DNA from 2 places in the Mesorhizobium sp. M0292 genome. Region 1 is predicted to be linked to the other one. Evidence: predicted binding sites of a transcription regulator. Region 1 holds the regulator's gene; the other holds the start of a gene.
What was found. Region 1 encodes LexA, which represses DNA repair genes until DNA is damaged. Its sites were predicted from a motif close to TGTTCNNNNTGTGTTCNG; they were not measured.
Positions count from the first base shown of each region.

Region 1 (8,891 bases):
CAAAGCCCTGCTCGAAGGCAAAGGGCCGCGCATGGCCCCACCAGCCGCTGAGCGGCTGGCTGATATCACCATGGTGGCGCTCGGCCGCGTAGATGAAGGCCGGCGAGCCCGGGCCGCCATTGAGGTATTTGTAGGTGCAGCCGACGGCGAAATCGGCATTGGCACGGTCAAGTTCGACCGGCAAGGCGCCGGCCGTGTGGCAGAGATCCCAGATGATCAGCGCGCCGGCGTCATGTGCCTTGCGCGTCAGCGCCGCCATGTCGCGCAACTGGCCGGATTTGTAGTTGACGTGGTTGACCAGGATGACGGCAACGCTGTCGTCGATCAGCTCCTCGATTGCGGCCGCGTCGACGCCCTCCAGCCGCAGCCGCGTTCCCGGCCGGGTCGAGGCGACGCCTTCGGCCATGTAGAGGTCGGTCGGGAAACTGTCGCCCTCGGCAACGATGACCGACCGATCCGGCCGCATGCCGAGCGCTGCGTGCAGCAGCTTGTAGATGTTGATCGAGGTTGTGTCGCAGACCACCGTCTGCCCATCAGCCGCGCCGATCAGTCGCCCGAGCTGATCTCCGAGTTCCACCGGCATGTTGAACCAGCCGGCGGTGTTCCAGGCGCGAATGAGGTCGTGCGCCCATTCCTGCGTGGCGGCCTGCTGCAGTTCGCTGAAGACGACCGCTGACGCGGCGCCCAGGGAATTGCCGTCGAGATAAATCACGCCTTGCGGCAAGACAAAGCGTTCACGCATGGAGCGCAGCGGATCGGCGGCATCCATTGCTTCGATTGTAGCGAGATCGGGTGTCGTGCTCATGATCCGGCGCCCCTCCATGGACAAACGCGCGCGGCGGAGCCTGCCGCCCAAACATGCCGGCGATCTTGAGTGGTCGCCCTTGAACTGTCAAACATTATATATAATTCACCCACTGAAAGGCTTTGATATATAATGATCCGCCCGAGCGTTTATGTCTGATGGATCACGATGCTGGATGACGAGCAGACCTCGAAGACGGAAGTGGCCTATCGCCTGCTCAGGCGCGATATTCTTGCGACCCGGCTGGCGCCTGCCGCGCCGTTGAAGCTGAGCACGCTGCGCAACACCTACGGCATCGGCTGGACGCCGTTGCGCGAGGCGCTGTCGCGGCTGGAGGCGGAACGGCTTGTGACCGCCATCAGCAACCGCGGGTTTGCGGTCGCTCCCGTCTCTCGGGCGGAGCTCGAGGATTTGGCGCGTGCGCGGCTGGTGGTCGAACTGCCCCTGCTGGTGGAATCGATCGAGAAGGGCGACCGTGAGTGGGAAGACGCGGTCGTTGCCGCCCACTATCGTCTCTCACGGTGCGGGTCTGTTCTCGACGATCCATCGGATGATGCGGTCGACGCGTGGTACGAAAAACACGATGCCTTCCATGCGGCGCTGCTCAGTGCCGCGACATCCAGCTGGCTGCTGCGCTTCAATGCAACGATTTCCGACCAATTGCATCGCCATCACCGCTTTCTGGGTCTGGCCCCGACGCTGCGCGCCGCCGCCGGCCGCACGGACGGACACCGGAAGGCCGTGGCGGCCCTGCGCGACGCCGTGGCGATCGAACACCATACCGCCCTGATGGAAGCGGCCCTCGATCGCGACGTCGAACGTGCGAAAACTCTGATGACCGCTCACATCGGCTACACGCTGCGGGTCTATGCCCAGAGAGAACCCCGCGCGGATGCTGCGCAGCCCCGTCCGAAAAGGAAGCGGCGATCGTAGCCGACGACGCAGGGCACTTTGTCTTCGTTTCACCCCGTTGCTGGCAACTGGGCGCAGGCGGCGCTCGCAGCGCCGAACGTTACGCTGAACAAAACGTCAACACATTCATTAAACTTTAAAAGGTTGCGGAACACAACTGGAACAGATAGTGTTTGTTCTGGGTTTGTTTTTTCTGATTCTGGTTTCAGAACCCTTGGGGGCCGCGATGCTGACGCGCAAACAACATGAGCTTCTGATGTTCATCCATGAACGCCTGAAGGAGAGCGGAATCCCGCCGTCCTTCGACGAGATGAAGGAAGCGCTCGACCTCGCCTCCAAGTCCGGCATCCACCGCCTGATCACGGCGCTTGAGGAGCGCGGTTTCATTCGCCGGCTGCCGAACCGGGCGCGCGCGCTGGAAGTGCTGCGGCTGCCCGACTCGATCGCACCAGGCCTCAATGCGGCGAGGAAGTTTTCGCCGAGCATCATTCAGGGCAGTCTTGGTCAAACCGGCCAAGGGCAAGGCGGCCAAGGACAAGGCGCGTTGGGCCAAGGCGGTCTCGGCCGCCAGATCAAGCCGGGCTCGCCGTCGCGTTCGATGTCGGCCGGCAATGACGATGCCGTTTCCGCGATTTCAATCCCGGTTATGGGACGCATCGCCGCCGGCGTGCCGATCGACGCCATCCAGCATCAGACCCATTCGATCTCGGTGCCGCCCGATATGATCATGGGCGGCGAACACTACGCGCTCGAGGTCAAGGGCGATTCGATGATCGAGGCCGGCATTTTCGATGGCGACACGGTCATCATCCGCAATGCCGACACAGCCAGCCCCGGCGAGATCGTGGTGGCGTTGGTCGACGATGAGGAAGCGACCCTGAAACGCTTCCGCCGCAAGGGCGCCTCGATCGCCCTGGAAGCCGCCAACCCGGCCTACGAGACCCGCATTTTTGGACCGGACAGGGTGAAGGTGCAGGGCAAGCTTGTCGGATTGATCCGGCGCTACTGAGCCGGCTTGGGTTTGTACTTTTCACGCTGGTTGTAAGGCGGCAGGCCGCGCGCTTCGCGGGAGAAGCGGCGTTGCTCGTGCCAGGGGCGATACGGCTTGTCGACGGCGAAGCGGATGGTTGGCGCTGCAGCTGCCGATTGCGGATCGAAGAAGACGGCGGCGCTGCCGTCGCGGGCCAGCTGTTTCTTCGTCACGACCAGCACCAGCGGGTCGCGGCACGGATTGTAAGCGGTGGCGTCATCGATGACGATCAGGCTCGCGAAGGCACAGGCCGGCCGCGCCGTCTTGCGGTCTTTCGCAAGCGCTACAATGGCTCCGGAAGGGTGCCGGGCGATACAGAGATCGCCGGTGCAATAGAAGGGCGAGCCGGGCGGCAGATCGAGCGGATCGAGATCGAACCGCGTATCTGTTGCCTCGAAAATCTCAGGTGGGATAATGGTTTCGGCCCGCAGCGCCCGTTTCCAATTGTCCGTGGTGAATTCGTTGGAGCGTTCGCGGTTGAGGGCGAGTTCGCCGCCACCGATCGGCATGGCCACCAGATGCGCATCCTCGGATATGAGCACGTCTGGCGTAAGCACCTGCGGCACCGTCAACAGGCCGGCCAGCGCGAAAGGCACGGCCGCCAACCTGAGCCAGGTGGTGGCCATGGTGGCGATGACGAGGGCGACCGCCACTAACAGCACCGAGCGGATGGAGATCAGCCCGACGGCGTCGACCGGCGAGCGCTCGGAAATCCAGGCCGATATAGCGATCATCGCCATCAGACCTTTGCCCATCACATAGAGGAACGGCCCGTCGGCGCCGAACGGCATCGCCAGTGCGCTGAGCACGGCAAAGGGCATGACGATCAACGAAACAATCGGCATCACGGCCAGATTGGCGATCAGGCTGAGCGGCGACACACGCTGAAAATGCCAGATGGCGAACAGCAAGGTTGCACTGCCGGCGATGATCGAGGTCATTGCGAGGCCGCCCATGGCCAGCGCGAATTTTCGCGACAGGAAGCCGACGAAGGAGCGCTTTGCCGGCGGCGTTCTCACCTTGTCGGCGCGGTAATCGGCCCAGCCGGCATAGGCGCCGACAAGGGCGGCAGTGGCGGCAAACGACATCTGGAAGCTGGGACCGACCACCTCGTGCGGCGACACCAGGATGACGGCAATGGCGGAGATCGCCAGATTGCGCATGGTGAGTGCGGCGCGATCAAACAGCACGGCGACAAGCATGACCGCCAGCATGATGAAGCTGCGCTCGGCGGCAACCACGACGCCTGAAATAACGAGATAGGCGGCGATCGAGACAAGCGCTGCCGCGGCCGCATATTTCTTCACCGGCCGGCGCGAAGAGAAATCGGGAAACAGCGCAAAGGCGCCACGCAGCAACGCCATGATGGTGCCGGCAACCAGCGCCATGTGCAGGCCGGAGATGGAGATGATGTGGTAGATGCCGGTGCGCCGCATCGCTTCGTTGACCTCGTCCGGGATGCCGGCGCGCACCCCGACAATCAACGCCGCGGCAATCTCGCCTTCGGCGCCACCGATCTTGCCCCTGATATGGTCGGCAATGTTTTCGCGCGCGTTCTCGATTGCCGAGGAGAGCCGTGCGGTCAGCGGCGGCGGTCCCTGCGTAGCAATGGTTTTCGGATTGCCGAGAAAGAAGCCGCTGCCGCCGATACCGGTGAAATAGCTGTCGAAGGAGAAATCGTAGCTCTCCGGCCGCACCGGACCGGTCGGCGGCAACAGCCTGGCATAGCCGGTGATCAGGGAGCCGGCGGTCATATCGGCGGGAACGGTCCGCGCCGAGAGCCTGACCCGCTCCGGGGCGTAGCGCAGCTCGGGGTAAGCGGTCGAAACCACGTCGAGCGTCAGCCTGATGCGGCCGCTTTCCATCTGTTCGAGACTGACGACGCGGCCGGTCAGCCGTGTCTGAATCTCGGAGCCGAGCATCTGCGTTCCGGCGCGCCAGGTCTCGACCTTGGCGGCGACGACGCCGAGCGCGCACAGCATCGCGGCCATGCAGAACAGATGCGTCCTCGGCCGCGATCGCGTGGCGACAGCGCAACATGTCGCCAGCACCACAATGGCGATTGGCTGCGCAAAGCCCGGCTCGCCGGCCAGCGAGAAGTAGACGATGACGCCGGCTGCCAGGAAAACCGGGACCAGCAGGAAGGCGACGCCCCGGTCGAGCTCCGTGTTGGCGGCCACGGCAAGGCTGCGGCGGAGCGCGGGCCATGACGGGCGGCGAAGCCGTCTGCGCAGTCGGGCGATAGATCCGGGCGCTGTGACTTGCGCCGGCAACGCGTCACCGGGCAGCGCGGGCGCTATGCCGGGATGCGGCTCAGGCAGCGCGAGGGGCAGCGGCTCGGCATAGGGACTATCGGCAAACAGCGAGCGTTCGCTGACGCCTGCCTCGGCGCCTTCGCCTTCCTTCGTGCCCCGGCCACGTCCAGCCATCAGGTCTGCCCCTTGCGCCCCAGACCTCCTATGCTACATGAACGCGTAAAGCGCGAAAGTCCGTGCGGTCGCGTCCACCGCGCCGGAATTGACCCGCCAAGGACGCTCAATCCTCAATCATATCCCGGCCCTCCGCCCTCAGGCGAGCAAGCCCATCGTGCATTGCCTTCAATTGTTCCGGTGTATGACCCTGCCATTCACCGAGTTCACCCAGGATGAGCAACGGATCACGGGAGCGGTAGGATTTCGTCGGATTACCGGGAAATTTTTTGTCGGTCAGGTTAGGGTCATCCATAAAAAACCCCGTCGGCTTTACGATGTAAATCCTTTGACGACCGTCACCCGTTGCAAGCTCTGCTCCCCAGATGGCGGCTTCCAGTGTCTGGGTGAAATAGATCCATGACAGTGGTTTACCTCTGAAATTGGAAGGGTGGCCGACGCTCAGCAGATCCCCGGGTTTCAAATCCGCCCGGGTACCATGGTAGAACGGATCACCCTCCGTATGGTCGGCGTTTTCGGTCATCGGTAGTCCTTCTTTCAATCATGCCTCCTTCGTGGCGAGACCGGCCTGCACACAGTTGCGGTGTTCACGATAATGATTGCAGAAAGGTCAATATGCGTGACCAAGCCAACGCTGTCACGGCGGCGTTGTAGTCGGGCAGTGCCGCATCCGTGAAGAAATGTCCGCTCGTCAGAGGGGGCTACCACCGTCGCAGCGATGTTCCAGGCACTGTGACGGACGCTGCAGCCGAATGAAACCCAGACATTGACGCTGCTGCCAAACGAGGTTGCGCGGAGGGTGCGAACAGATTTTGTGCTACAAGGCTCCAGCGCCAGTTGACGCAACCGATAATTGCCGACGTGCCCCGGCCACGTCCAGCCATCGGGTCTGCCCCTTGCGCCCCAGACCCCCTATGCTACATGAACGCGCAAAGCGCGAAAGTCCGCGCGATCACGCTCCGCTTTCCAAGGTTCCAAGAGTTCCATGTCCGACACGGTCGTCACCCGTTTTGCCCCCTCGCCCACCGGCTATCTGCATATCGGCGGCGCGCGCACGGCGCTGTTCAACTGGCTGTACGCCAAGCACACCGGCGGCACGATGGTGCTGCGCATCGAGGACACCGACCGCGAACGCTTCAACGAGGCGGCGACACAGGCCATTCTGGATGGGCTGACCTGGCTCGGCCTTTCCTGGGACGGTGAGGCCATATCGCAGTTCGAGCGCGCGCCGCGCCACCGTGAGGTGGCCGAGGAGCTGGTGCGCCTGGGCAAGGCCTATTACAGCTACGAGACGCCTGCCGAGCTCGAGGCGATGCGCGAGGCCGCACGCGCCAAGGGCCTGCCGCCGCGCTACAACGGCCAGTGGCGAGATCGTGCCCCCTCGGAGGCGCCTCCCGGCGTCAAGGGCGCCATCCGCATCAAGGCGCCGACCGAGGGCGAAACCGTGGTGCACGACCGTGTGCAGGGCGAGGTGCGCTTCCCCAACAAGGACCTCGACGATTTCATCATCCTGCGCTCGGACGGCAATCCGACCTACATGCATGCCGTCGTCGTCGACGACCATGACATGGGCGTCACCCACATCATCCGCGGCGACGACCATCTGACCAACGCCGCGCGCCAGACGGTGATCTACAACGCCATGGGCTGGGACGTCCCGTCGATGTCGCATATCCCGCTGATCCATGGCGCCGACGGCGCCAAGCTGTCGAAGCGGCACGGCGCACTCGGTGTCGAGGCTTATCGCGCCATGGGCTATCTGCCCGAGGCACTGCTCAACTATCTGGCAAGGCTCGGCTGGAGCCATGGCGACGACGAGATCATGTCGATCAAGGACATGATTTCGTGGTTCGACATCGGCGATGTCAACAAGGGTGCGGCGCGCTTCGACTTCGCCAAGCTCGAGTCAATCAACGGCGCGCATATGCGCAAGATGGCCGATACCGAGCTGTTCGACATTTTCGTCGCCACTCTGCCATACCTCGAAGGCGGATCTGCTATCGCCGCCCGTCTCGACGACGCCAGGAAGGCGCAGCTGCTGGCCGCCTTGCCTGGCCTGAAAGAGCGCGCCAAGACGCTGGTGGAACTGGCCGATGGCGCTGCCTTCCTGTTCGTCGAGCGGCCGCTGCCGATCGACGAGAAGGCGGCAGCACTGCTCAGTGCCGACGCGCGCGCGATCCTGCGCGGCGCACATGCCGCTTTGCAGACTGTTTCGGGCGATTGGTCGGCTGCCGCGGCTGAAGCCGCGGTGCGCAAGTTCGCAGCGGCCGGCGGCCACAAGCTCGGCGCCGTGGCCCAACCGCTCCGGGCGGCCCTTACCGGCCGCAGCACCTCGCCCGGCGTGTTCGACGTGCTTGCCGTGCTTGGCCGCGAGGAAAGCCTGGCGCGGATTGCGGATCAAATCGATTAGGAGCGAGCTGGCCCAAAAAGATTGGCATTGAAAGGCGGGTTTCGCAGTGCAACATTAGGCCTTGGCCCAATCTGGCACGCACTTCCTAAATGCGGTGGCGAGTTCGCGCATTCCGGTGATTTCGACGTGTCGTTTGCAGGAATTGCCTTGCCGGCATGAGGAAGATGAAGGAGTTTGAGAATGAGCGAAGCTGCGACGAGACTGGAAACCGGCAGCAAGACGACGCACCCGTCGACTGCCACGCTCGAACTGGCCGGCAAGACGCATGAATTCAAGGTGCGGAGCGGCTCGGTCGGGCCCGACGTCATCGACATCGGTGCGCTCTACAACACCACCGGCGCCTTCACCTACGATCCCGGCTTCACTTCGACGGCGAGCTGCGAGTCGGCGATAACCTTCATCGACGGCGATGCCGGCATCCTGCTTCACCGCGGCTATCCCATCGACCAGCTGGCCGAGCATGGCGACTTCCTCGAAGTCTGCTACCTCCTGCTCTACGGCGAACTGCCGACCAAGGCGCAGAAGGACGATTTCGACTACCGGGTGACGCGCCACACCATGGTGCACGAGCAGATGTCGCGCTTCTTCACCGGCTTCCGCCGCGACGCGCATCCGATGGCTGTGATGTGCGGCGTGGTCGGCGCGCTGTCGGCCTTCTATCACGACTCCACCGATATTTCGGATCCGTATCAGCGCATGGTCGCCTCGATGCGGCTGATCGCCAAGATGCCGACGATTGCGGCCATGGCCTACAAATACCATATCGGCCAGCCCTTCATTTACCCGAAGAACGAGCTGAACTTCGCCGCCAACTTCCTGCATATGTGCTTTGCGGTTCCGTGCGAGGAATACAAGATCAATCCGGTGCTGGCGCGCGCCATGGAGCGCATCTTCATCCTGCATGCCGACCACGAGCAGAACGCCTCGACCTCGACGGTGCGGCTTGCCGGCTCGTCGGGCGCCAATCCGTTCGCCTGCATCGCCGCCGGCATCGCTTGCCTGTGGGGCCCGGCGCATGGCGGCGCCAATGAGGCGGCGCTCAACATGCTGGGAGAAATCGGCCATGTCGACCACATCCCGGAATTCATCGCCCGCGCCAAGGACAAGAACGATCCGTTCCGGCTGATGGGCTTCGGCCATCGCGTCTACAAGAACTACGATCCTCGTGCGAAAATCATGCAGAAGACGGCGCATGAGGTGCTCGGCGAACTCGGCATCAAGGACGATCCGCTGCTCGACATCGCCATGGAGCTGGAAAAGATCGCGCTGACCGATTCCTACTTCATCGAAAAGAAGCTCTATCCG
Region 1 is NZ_JAMYSB010000001.1:529,647-538,537, reverse strand. It holds gene kynU (kynureninase) at 1-805, opposite strand, end outside; gene NKI96_RS02710 (GntR family transcriptional regulator) at 974-1,738, shown strand; gene lexA (transcriptional repressor LexA) at 1,944-2,726, shown strand; gene NKI96_RS02700 (ComEC/Rec2 family competence protein) at 2,720-5,176, opposite strand; gene arr (NAD(+)--rifampin ADP-ribosyltransferase) at 5,283-5,699, opposite strand; gene gltX (glutamate--tRNA ligase) at 6,162-7,586, shown strand; gene gltA (citrate synthase) at 7,767-8,891, shown strand, end outside.

Region 2 (8,891 bases), on a different contig from region 1:
TGCCGGTGCGCACGAAGCGGAATATCTCCTGCATCTGGATGACGTCGCCTTCCATGCCGGTCACCTCGGCGACGCTGGTCACCTTGCGCTTGCCGTCCGACAGTCGCGTCAGCTGGACGATAAGGTCGAGCGCGCTGGCGATCTGGCTGCGGATCGACTGCACCGTCATCGGCATGCCGGTCATGCCCAGCATCTGCTCGAGGCGCGAAATGGCGTCGCGCGGCGTGTTGGCGTGGATGGTCGCCATCGAGCCTTCATGGCCGGTGTTCATCGCCTGCAGCATGTCGAAGGCCTCCTCGCCGCGGCACTCGCCGAGGATGACGCGGTCAGGGCGCATGCGCAGCGCGTTCTTGACCAGGTCGCGCTGCTTCAGCTCGCCATGACCTTCGATGTTGGCGGGGCGCGTTTCCATGCGCGCGACATGCGGCTGCTGCAGCTGCAGTTCGGCCGCGTCCTCGATGGTGATCAACCGTTCGTCTTCCGGAATGAAGGCTGACAATGCGTTGAGCATCGTCGTCTTGCCGGTGCCGGTGCCGCCCGAGATGATGGTCGTCTTGCGGGCGTGGACTGCAGCCGCCAGCACCTCGGCCATGTTCTGGGTGATGGCGCCGAACTCGACCAGCTTGTGCAGGCCGAGCTTGTTCTTTGAAAACTTGCGGATCGACACCAGCGGCCCGTCGACGGCGACCGGGCGAATGGCGGCGTTGAAGCGCGAGCCGTCGAGCATGCGGGCATCGACCATCGGTTGCGATTCGTCGACCCGGCGGCCGACGGCGGCGACGATCTTGTTGACGATGCGCAACAGGTGCGCCTCGTCCTTGAACGGGATATGGACCTGCTGCAGCTTGCCCCGCTTTTCGACGAAGCAGTTCTGGTGGCCGTTGATCAGGATATCGTTGATGTCGGGATCCTTGAGCAGCGGTTCCAGCGGCCCGAGGCCGACCATCTCATCGACGATGTCGTCGACCAGTGCTTCAAGTTCGACGGTGTTGATCGCCATACGCTCCTGGCGGGTCTTTTCCGACACGAACTCCTGCACCTGCCGGCGCATCTCATCCTTGGGCAGGCGCTCCAGCGCGACCAGGTTGATTTCCTCGAGCAGCAGCCGGTGGATGCGCACGCGGGCATCGAGCACCTTGTTGGCGCTTTTTCCCGGTGTTGTCTCCGGCTTCGGCGGCAAGGCCTTGCGGTTCGTCGGGATGACCACGGCGTGATGCGCGACCGGCGCCGCCTCGGCCGGCTTCAGCGCGCGGACGTCACGGTTCTGCAGGGTCGAGAAGCGGCTGGTCATCCGGCTTTCCTCTTCAGGAGGCCCCTGCCGATGCCGAACAGCGAGCGCGATTTCTCCGGCGTCACCACGGCTTCTTCCGGCAGGATGATCCTCTTCAGATCGTTGACGACGTTGGCGTTCGGGTCGATCTCATGCAGCGGCACGCCGCGGTCGACCGCTTCACGCACAAGCCGGTAATTGTTGGAGATGCCGCCGACGAAATGCTCGCCCAGGATTTCCTGGACATCCGCCTGCTTGATGCCGTTGTCGAACATCTTCTGCTCGAAACGATTGACGATGACGTTCGGCTTCACTTCCTTGCCGGCCGTCTCGTAGACCGCCTGGATCAGCCGCTGCGTGTGGCGCAGGCATGGCACCGTCATTTCGGCGACGATGTAGAGCTTGTTGGAGCCGAGCAGCACCGTCTCCGTCCACGGAAACCAGGTGCGCGGCATGTCGATGACGACGTTATCGAAATAGGCCGAGACGAGATCGAGCATGCGCACCACGACATCGGTCTTGAACGAGCGCATTTCCGACGGATGCGTTGGCGCCGCCAGCACGCAGAGCCCGCTCGCATGCTTGGACAGCATCACATCCAGCAGCTGACGGTCGAGGCGCTCGGGCTGGTTCTCGATTTCGGTGATGTCGAAGCGCGGCTCGAGGTCGAGATATTCGGCGCAGGCGCCTTGCTGGAAATTGAGGTCGACCACGCAGGTCGACGCGCCGCGCGTCACCGAATGATGCAGCTGGAAGGCGGTCTGCAGCGCCAGCGTCGTGGTGCCGACGCCGCCGGCGGCCGGCATGAAGGTATAGATCTGCGACTCGGTGTTTTCCTCGCGCCCCGGCCCTTGCAGCGCGCGCACGACCGACCGCACCAGATCGGCGGTGGTGATCGGCTTGACCAGGAAATCGGCGACCTGGAGCTGCACCAGGATACGCACTGCGGCTGCGTTGAATTCCTGGGTGACGACGACCACCGGAACGCGGCCTTCAAGCCGGCGCATGATGCGCTGCAGCGACTCGATCTCTTCCAGCTTTGCCGCATCCATGTCGACGATGAGCGCGCCGAAATCGGCTTCCTGGACCTCGCCGCGCAGTTCGGTAATGTTCTTCTCGACGGTCGAAAGCTGGATCACCTCCGAGGCCGCGAACGCGGTGCGCGTATCCTGCGCAAAGGTCCGGTCGCTGGACACCAGCAGGATCTTCTTGGTCTTGATGCCGCTTGCCATTTTGTCAGCCTGTCAGGTCATTCCCGGTCAAATCACCGGGGCAAATCAATCGGTTGTCGCTGTCGGTTGCACGGCCTTGGCAGCAGCAGCCTGGTCGGCGGCGTTGACTGCCGCCTCACTGCGCTGCGCCGGCACCAGCAGCCTGGTGTTCTGGACGCCGTATTTCCAGGGATCGACCATCTGCATGGCCGTATTGGCGGCCTGTGCGTTGCCGGCGGCAATCGTCGGTCCCTCGGAGCGGACATAGTCGTCGCTGGTGCAGCCGCCGGCGAGGCCGGCGATCAGCAGGGCGATGCATGATTCCACGCGCATGGCTTCAATCCTTCGGCAGGTCGAGGAAATGCCCGACGGTGGTGACCGCGGCCGGCTGTGGCGTACTGCCGCTGGCCATTGCCACTGCACGATTGGCTTCGGACGATTTCACTTCCTCGGTGTTGTTGAGGAAATAGTCGACATTGCTGGCCGGCTGCGTGCCGTCGGTCGGCTCGAGCAGCTTCTTCGACGGATCGACCGGCTTGACCAGATAGGGGGTGACGATGATCACCAGATCGGTCTCGCGCCGCTGATAGGATTTGGAGGAGAACAGCGAGCCGAGCACCGGCAGCTTGCCGAGGCCGGGTAGACGCGATGTGGTAATGTCGTTCTGTGACTGCAGCAGGCCGGCGATCATGAAGCTCTGGCCATTCTTCAGGTCGACGGATGTTTTGGCGCGGCGCACGATAAAGCCCGGGACCGAGATATTGCCGATATTGTAGGAGGCCGAAGCGTCGATCGAGGACACTTCCGGCGCGATGTCGAGGCTCACCAGCCCGTCCTTGAGAACCGTCGGCGTGAAGTCGAGGCTGACGCCGTATTTCTTGTAGCTGACGGAAATCTTGCCATTGTCCTCGGAGACCGGGATCGGGAACTCGCCGCCGGCGAGGAAGCTTGCCGTCTGGCCCGAGCGGGCGATCAGGTTCGGCTCGGCCAGCCGCCTGGCGAGACCACGTTCCTCCAGCGCCTTGATGGCGACGTCGATCGACAGGCCGTTGGACAGCAGCCGGCCGATGATCTCGCCATTGCCGGCTCCCGGCACCGTGCCAGGATCGAGGGTGACGTCGCGCCCGCCAATGCCGTAAGCGAAATTGGCGCTGTATTTGGCGCCGAGATCCTGTCCGGCCTGGCGATTGATCTCGACGAAGCGGACGTTGAGCTGAACCTGCTGCGAGGACGAGATGTTGACCGAATTGATCACTTCTTCATTGCCGGAGAAGCGGCTGGCGATCTTGCTTGCCTTCTCGGCGGCGACCGCGTCATCGGCCTCGCCCGACAGCACGACGCGGCCATTGGCCGAGCCGACCTTGATCTTGGCGTCCGGCACGCTGGCGCGAATGGTGCTGGCCAGCTGGTCGGTGTCCAGCGTCACCTCGATGTCGACGGTGCCGACCAACTGCTTGTTCTCGTCGAACAGCGCGATGCCGGTGGTGCCGAGATTGTTGCCCAGCACATAGAAGGATTTGTCGGTCAGCGGATTGACGTTGGCGATCTCCGGATCGCCGATGACGATCTGGTAGAAGGCGGCATTGGTCATGACCGTCTTCGGCTTGCCCTTGGCTACCTTGATCGACGCATTCGTTGTGGACGAGACATGGACGATATCGTTGTCGGCCTTGGCTGGCGCACTGAGGCCGAGCATTGCGGCCGCGGCCAGGCAAGCCCCCACCGCAAGCGCCCGCATTGGGCGCAGCCCTTTCGTAGTTCGAAATGCATGAAGTCCCGACATCTGTCCCGTCCCTCGCCCGGTCCCCACCGGCAGTTATTGCTGGTCCCGCGCAGGAACCTGGTATTCTTCGACCTGCGTGCCGCGCGTCACGATGATCGTCTTGAATTTCGGCTTCTCAGGCTCCTTGGTCGCGGCAGTGAACAGCGCGCCGGCAGCGGCCTGGACGCCGGAGGCGACCGATCCGCCGAAGGACGAGATGGTGGTGACGCCGTCCTTGGCGGCCCCTCCGTCTGCGGCCGAGCGGAGCGACAGCGACAAGGTGCCGACGGTGCGGGCAAGCGCCACTTTCTGCGCGCCTTCGGTCGTCACCTCGATGGTGACGGAATTGGCGATCTGCGGTGTGGTCTGGCGCTCGTCGGCGCCCTGCCCCACGGTCAGCACCTTGGCGTCGGAGACGACGATCTCGGAGGTAACGGTCGATCCGGCAGCGCCCTGCGCGTTCTTGGCCACTTCCTGGATTTCGCCCGCATCGCGTGTCAGCACCACGTCGACCCGGTCGCCCGGCATGACGAAGCCGCCGACACCGGCGATCTCGTCGGTGCGGATTGTCACCGCCCGCATGCCGGGCGTCATCATGTTGGATAGCGTCGCGCGGCCGTTCGGCCCCGACAATTTGCTGATCAGCACCGGCTCGTTGATCTCGATCGGCGACAATACCACGCGGCTGCCTTCGGCGAGCAATGCATTGACTGTGGTGAACGCGCCCTGCGGCACCGAATCCTCGGACCATGGGATTTCGCTGAGCTGCGCCCGGTCAAGCTCCATGCCGTAACGCAACGGCGCGTTGGCCACCACGATGGTCTTGAAGACGACCTTGGGGACGGCGGGCGCCGGGATCGACGCCGTTTTCTCTTCGGCATCGGCCTTGGCCTGGCTTTTCACCCAGAAATCCGCGGCAAAGATTGAAATCGCGCCGAAGACGGCAGCGATGCCAATCATCGTTATGGCCTTGCCCCTCACAACCAACCCCTGACATTCGTGGTCTTTTGTTTTGTTGAGGCGACGCTAGGCCGCTTTGTTAAAGATTCAGGAATCGCGCCCGCTCCGCAGGGACCTATTTCCGCCAGCTTGGTTATCGAAAGGTTTTAGGATAAGAAGGGTTTAATCCCCGAACGTAACAGGAACTTCCGTCGCTTGGCGCCGAAAAGCGTGGCAGTATCGACGGGTGATTCGCGGCACCGGATTCTATGGCAGGCATGGACGACAACAACGATCTTTTCGGCAATCTGGAAAAGCAGCCCCAACCGGCTCGGACACCGGAGCGCCCGGCCGACCCGCTGGTGCAGGCCACGAAGCGTCCTGCCGCGACCAAGGACGGCAGCGAGGGCTATAGCGCCGCCGACATCGAGGTGCTGGAGGGGCTGGAGCCGGTGCGGCGCCGTCCCGGCATGTATATTGGCGGCACCGACGACAAGGCGATGCACCATCTGTTTGCCGAGGTCATCGATAATTCGATGGACGAGGCGGTCGCCGGCCATGCCACCTTCATCGATGTCGAGCTGTCGGCCGACGGGTTTCTGACCGTTACCGACAATGGCCGCGGCATTCCGGTCGATCCGCATCCGAAATTCAAGAAGCCGGCGCTCGAAGTCATCATGACGACGCTGCATTCGGGCGGCAAGTTCGATAGCAAGGTCTATGAGACCTCCGGCGGTCTGCACGGTGTCGGCGTCTCGGTCGTAAATGCGCTGTCGGACCATCTCGAAGTCGAAGTCGCGCGCGGTCGCCAGCTTTACCGCCAAAGGTTCTCGCGCGGCGTTCCGGTGAGCGGGCTGGAGCAGCTCGGCGAAGTGCACAACCGGCGCGGCACCAAAATCCGCTTCCATCCCGACGAGCAGATTTTCGGCAAGGGCGCCGCCTTCGAGCCGGCGCGGCTCTATCGCATGACCCGCTCGAAAGCCTATCTGTTCGGCGGCGTCGAGATCCGCTGGAGCTGCGACCCATCGCTGATCAAGGAAAAGGACCAGACGCCCGCCAAGGCGGAGTTCCATTTCCCCGGCGGCTTGAAGGACTATCTCAAGGCATCGCTTGGCGACGACTTCCAGGTGACCCGCGAGATCTTCGCCGGCAAGAGCGAAAAACAGGGCGGCCACGGCTCGCTGGAATGGGCGGTGACCTGGTTCGGCGGTGACGGCTTCGTCAACTCCTACTGCAACACCATCCCGACCGGCGAAGGCGGCACGCATGAGGCCGGCTTTCGCAATGTGCTGACGCGCGGGCTTCGGGCCTATGCCGACTTGGTCGGCAACAAGCGCGCCTCGATCGTCACCTCCGAAGACGTTATGATCTCGGCGGCCGGCATGCTGTCGGTTTTCATCCGCGAGCCGGAATTCGTCGGCCAGACCAAGGACAGGCTGGCAACGATCGAAGCCATTCGCATTGTCGAGACCGCCATCCGCGATCCCTTCGACCACTGGCTGGCCGACAATCCGCAGGAAGCCTCCAAGCTGCTGGAATGGGTGATTGCGCGCGCCGACGAGCGGGTGCGCCGGCGCCAGGAAAAGGAAGTGTCGCGCAAGAGCGCGGTGCGCAAGCTGCGCCTTCCCGGCAAGCTCGCCGACTGCACGCAGAACGCCGCCGCGGGCGCCGAACTGTTCATCGTCGAAGGCGACTCGGCCGGCGGCTCGGCCAAGCAGGCGCGCGACCGTGCGAGCCAGGCGGTGCTGCCGCTGCGCGGAAAAATCCTCAACGTCGCCAGCGCCGGCAACGACAAGCTCGCCGCCAACCAGCAGATATCGGACCTGATTCAGGCGCTCGGTTGCGGCACGCGCTCGAAATACCGCGACGAGGATTTGCGCTACGACCGCGTGATCATCATGACCGACGCCGACGTCGACGGCGCTCACATAGCCTCGCTGCTGATCACCTTCTTCTACCAGGAAATGCCGAACCTGGTGAATGGCGGCCATCTCTATCTGGCGGTGCCGCCGCTCTATTCGATCCGGCAAGGCGGCAAGGTTGCCTATGCCAGGGACGATGCGCACAAGGACGAGCTGTTGCGCACCGAATTCACCGGCCGCGCCAAGGTCGAGATCGGCCGCTTCAAGGGCCTGGGCGAGATGATGGCCGCGCAGCTCAAGGAAACCACCATGGACCCGAGGAAGCGCACGCTGCTCAGGGTCGATGTTATCGACGCCGTGGCCGCGACCAAGGATGCTGTCGACGCGCTGATGGGCACCAAGCCGGAAGCCCGCTTCCGCTTCATCCAGGAACGCGCCGAATTCGCCGCGACGGAAGTGCTGGATATCTGAGCGCCGGCCAACTCTTCGTTTTGACGCAGCTCCGGGCGGAAAACCGTTTCACACTTTTCCTGGAACTGCTCTAGCCTGCGCTTCCGATACGGAGACCAGCTTGTGATCTGGGCGCGGCTGAAGAGCTACTTCGAAACTAGTTTGGCGGGCCTGACGCAGCCGACGCGCTCGGATTGGATTTTCGCCCTGCGCACGGTTTCGGCCGGTCTGATCGCGCTTCTCGCTGCTTACGCGCTAAAACTCGACCACCCGCAATGGGCGATGATGACGGTCTTCATCGTCGCCCAGCCGGTCGCCGGCATGGTGCTGGCGAAAGGTTTTTACCGGCTGCTCGGCACGCTGGCCGGTGGACTTGCGGCGATCGGCATCACCTCGGTTTTCGGCACCAATCCCTGGCTGCTGGTCACGGCGCTGTCCGTCTGGATTGGGCTGTGCACGCTGGTTTCGTCGCTGCTGCGCAATCCGGAAGCCTATGGCGCCGCACTTGCCGGCTATACCGCGATGATCATTGGGCTGCCGGCTTTCGGCCAGCCGCATGTGATCGTCGATCTCGCTGTCGCGCGCTGCGCCGAGATCGTGCTCGGCATCGTCTGCGCCGGCCTGACCAGCCGGCTGATCCTGCCCAAGCTGGCCGCTGACGCCATCATCTCCAGGCTGAAGCGCAGCATCCTCGACCTTGCAACCTATGCGGGCGGCGCTTTTTCCGGCGGCGACCCGGCGAGACTGGCCGGCCTGCACGGCAAGCTGATCACGGACGCCCAGATGCTGGCCGAGATGCGCACCTATGCCCGGCTCGAAGCCCCGAGCTTCGCCACCCGCGCCCATCCGGTCCGCCTAACCATCGGTCAGCTTCTGTCGGCGCTGTCGGCGGCACGCGCGCTGCATTCTCACGCCGCGCCGAAAAACGCAGCGCTCATTCCGGAGCGCTCGGAACTGCAGTCGCTGGTCAGCGAACTGGCAGCCACGCCCGAGGCGCTGGAGGACACGTCGCCCTGGGTGACGCGGCTCGACGCGATTGCCGGCAAGGCCCGGCAAATGCCCGACGCCTCGACCGATCAGGGCGACGACAGGGTCGGCACCATCACGCGCCTCACCATCGCCGCCGATTTCGCCGAAGCCTTCAAGCAGGTGCTGCGCGGCCTCGACGCCCTGCGCGCACCGGTGACGCGCCCGAGCCGGAGCAACATGCAGCTGCCTGCGCTGGTGGTGCATCGCGATTATCCCGGGGCTTCGCGCAATGCCATACGCGCCGCCCTTGCCACGCTGGCGGTCGCCGCCTTCTGGCTGACGACGAAATGGTCCGACGCGGCCGGCACCGTTATCCTCGTTGCGGTCGTCTCCAGTCTTTTCGCCGCGCGGCCTGACCCGGTGCGGGT
Region 2 is NZ_JAMYSB010000006.1:191,270-200,160, forward strand. It holds gene NKI96_RS12060 (TadA family conjugal transfer-associated ATPase) at 1-1,291, opposite strand, end outside; gene NKI96_RS12065 (CpaE/TadZ family protein) at 1,288-2,502, opposite strand; gene NKI96_RS12070 (hypothetical protein) at 2,548-2,814, opposite strand; gene NKI96_RS12075 (type II and III secretion system protein family protein) at 2,819-4,219, opposite strand; gene cpaB (Flp pilus assembly protein CpaB) at 4,298-5,203, opposite strand; gene parE (DNA topoisomerase IV subunit B) at 5,461-7,515, shown strand; gene NKI96_RS12090 (FUSC family protein) at 7,618-8,891, shown strand, end outside.
Region 2: a site for LexA is predicted at 5,373-5,390, ahead of parE (DNA topoisomerase IV subunit B). Genes of this name have one in related genera too.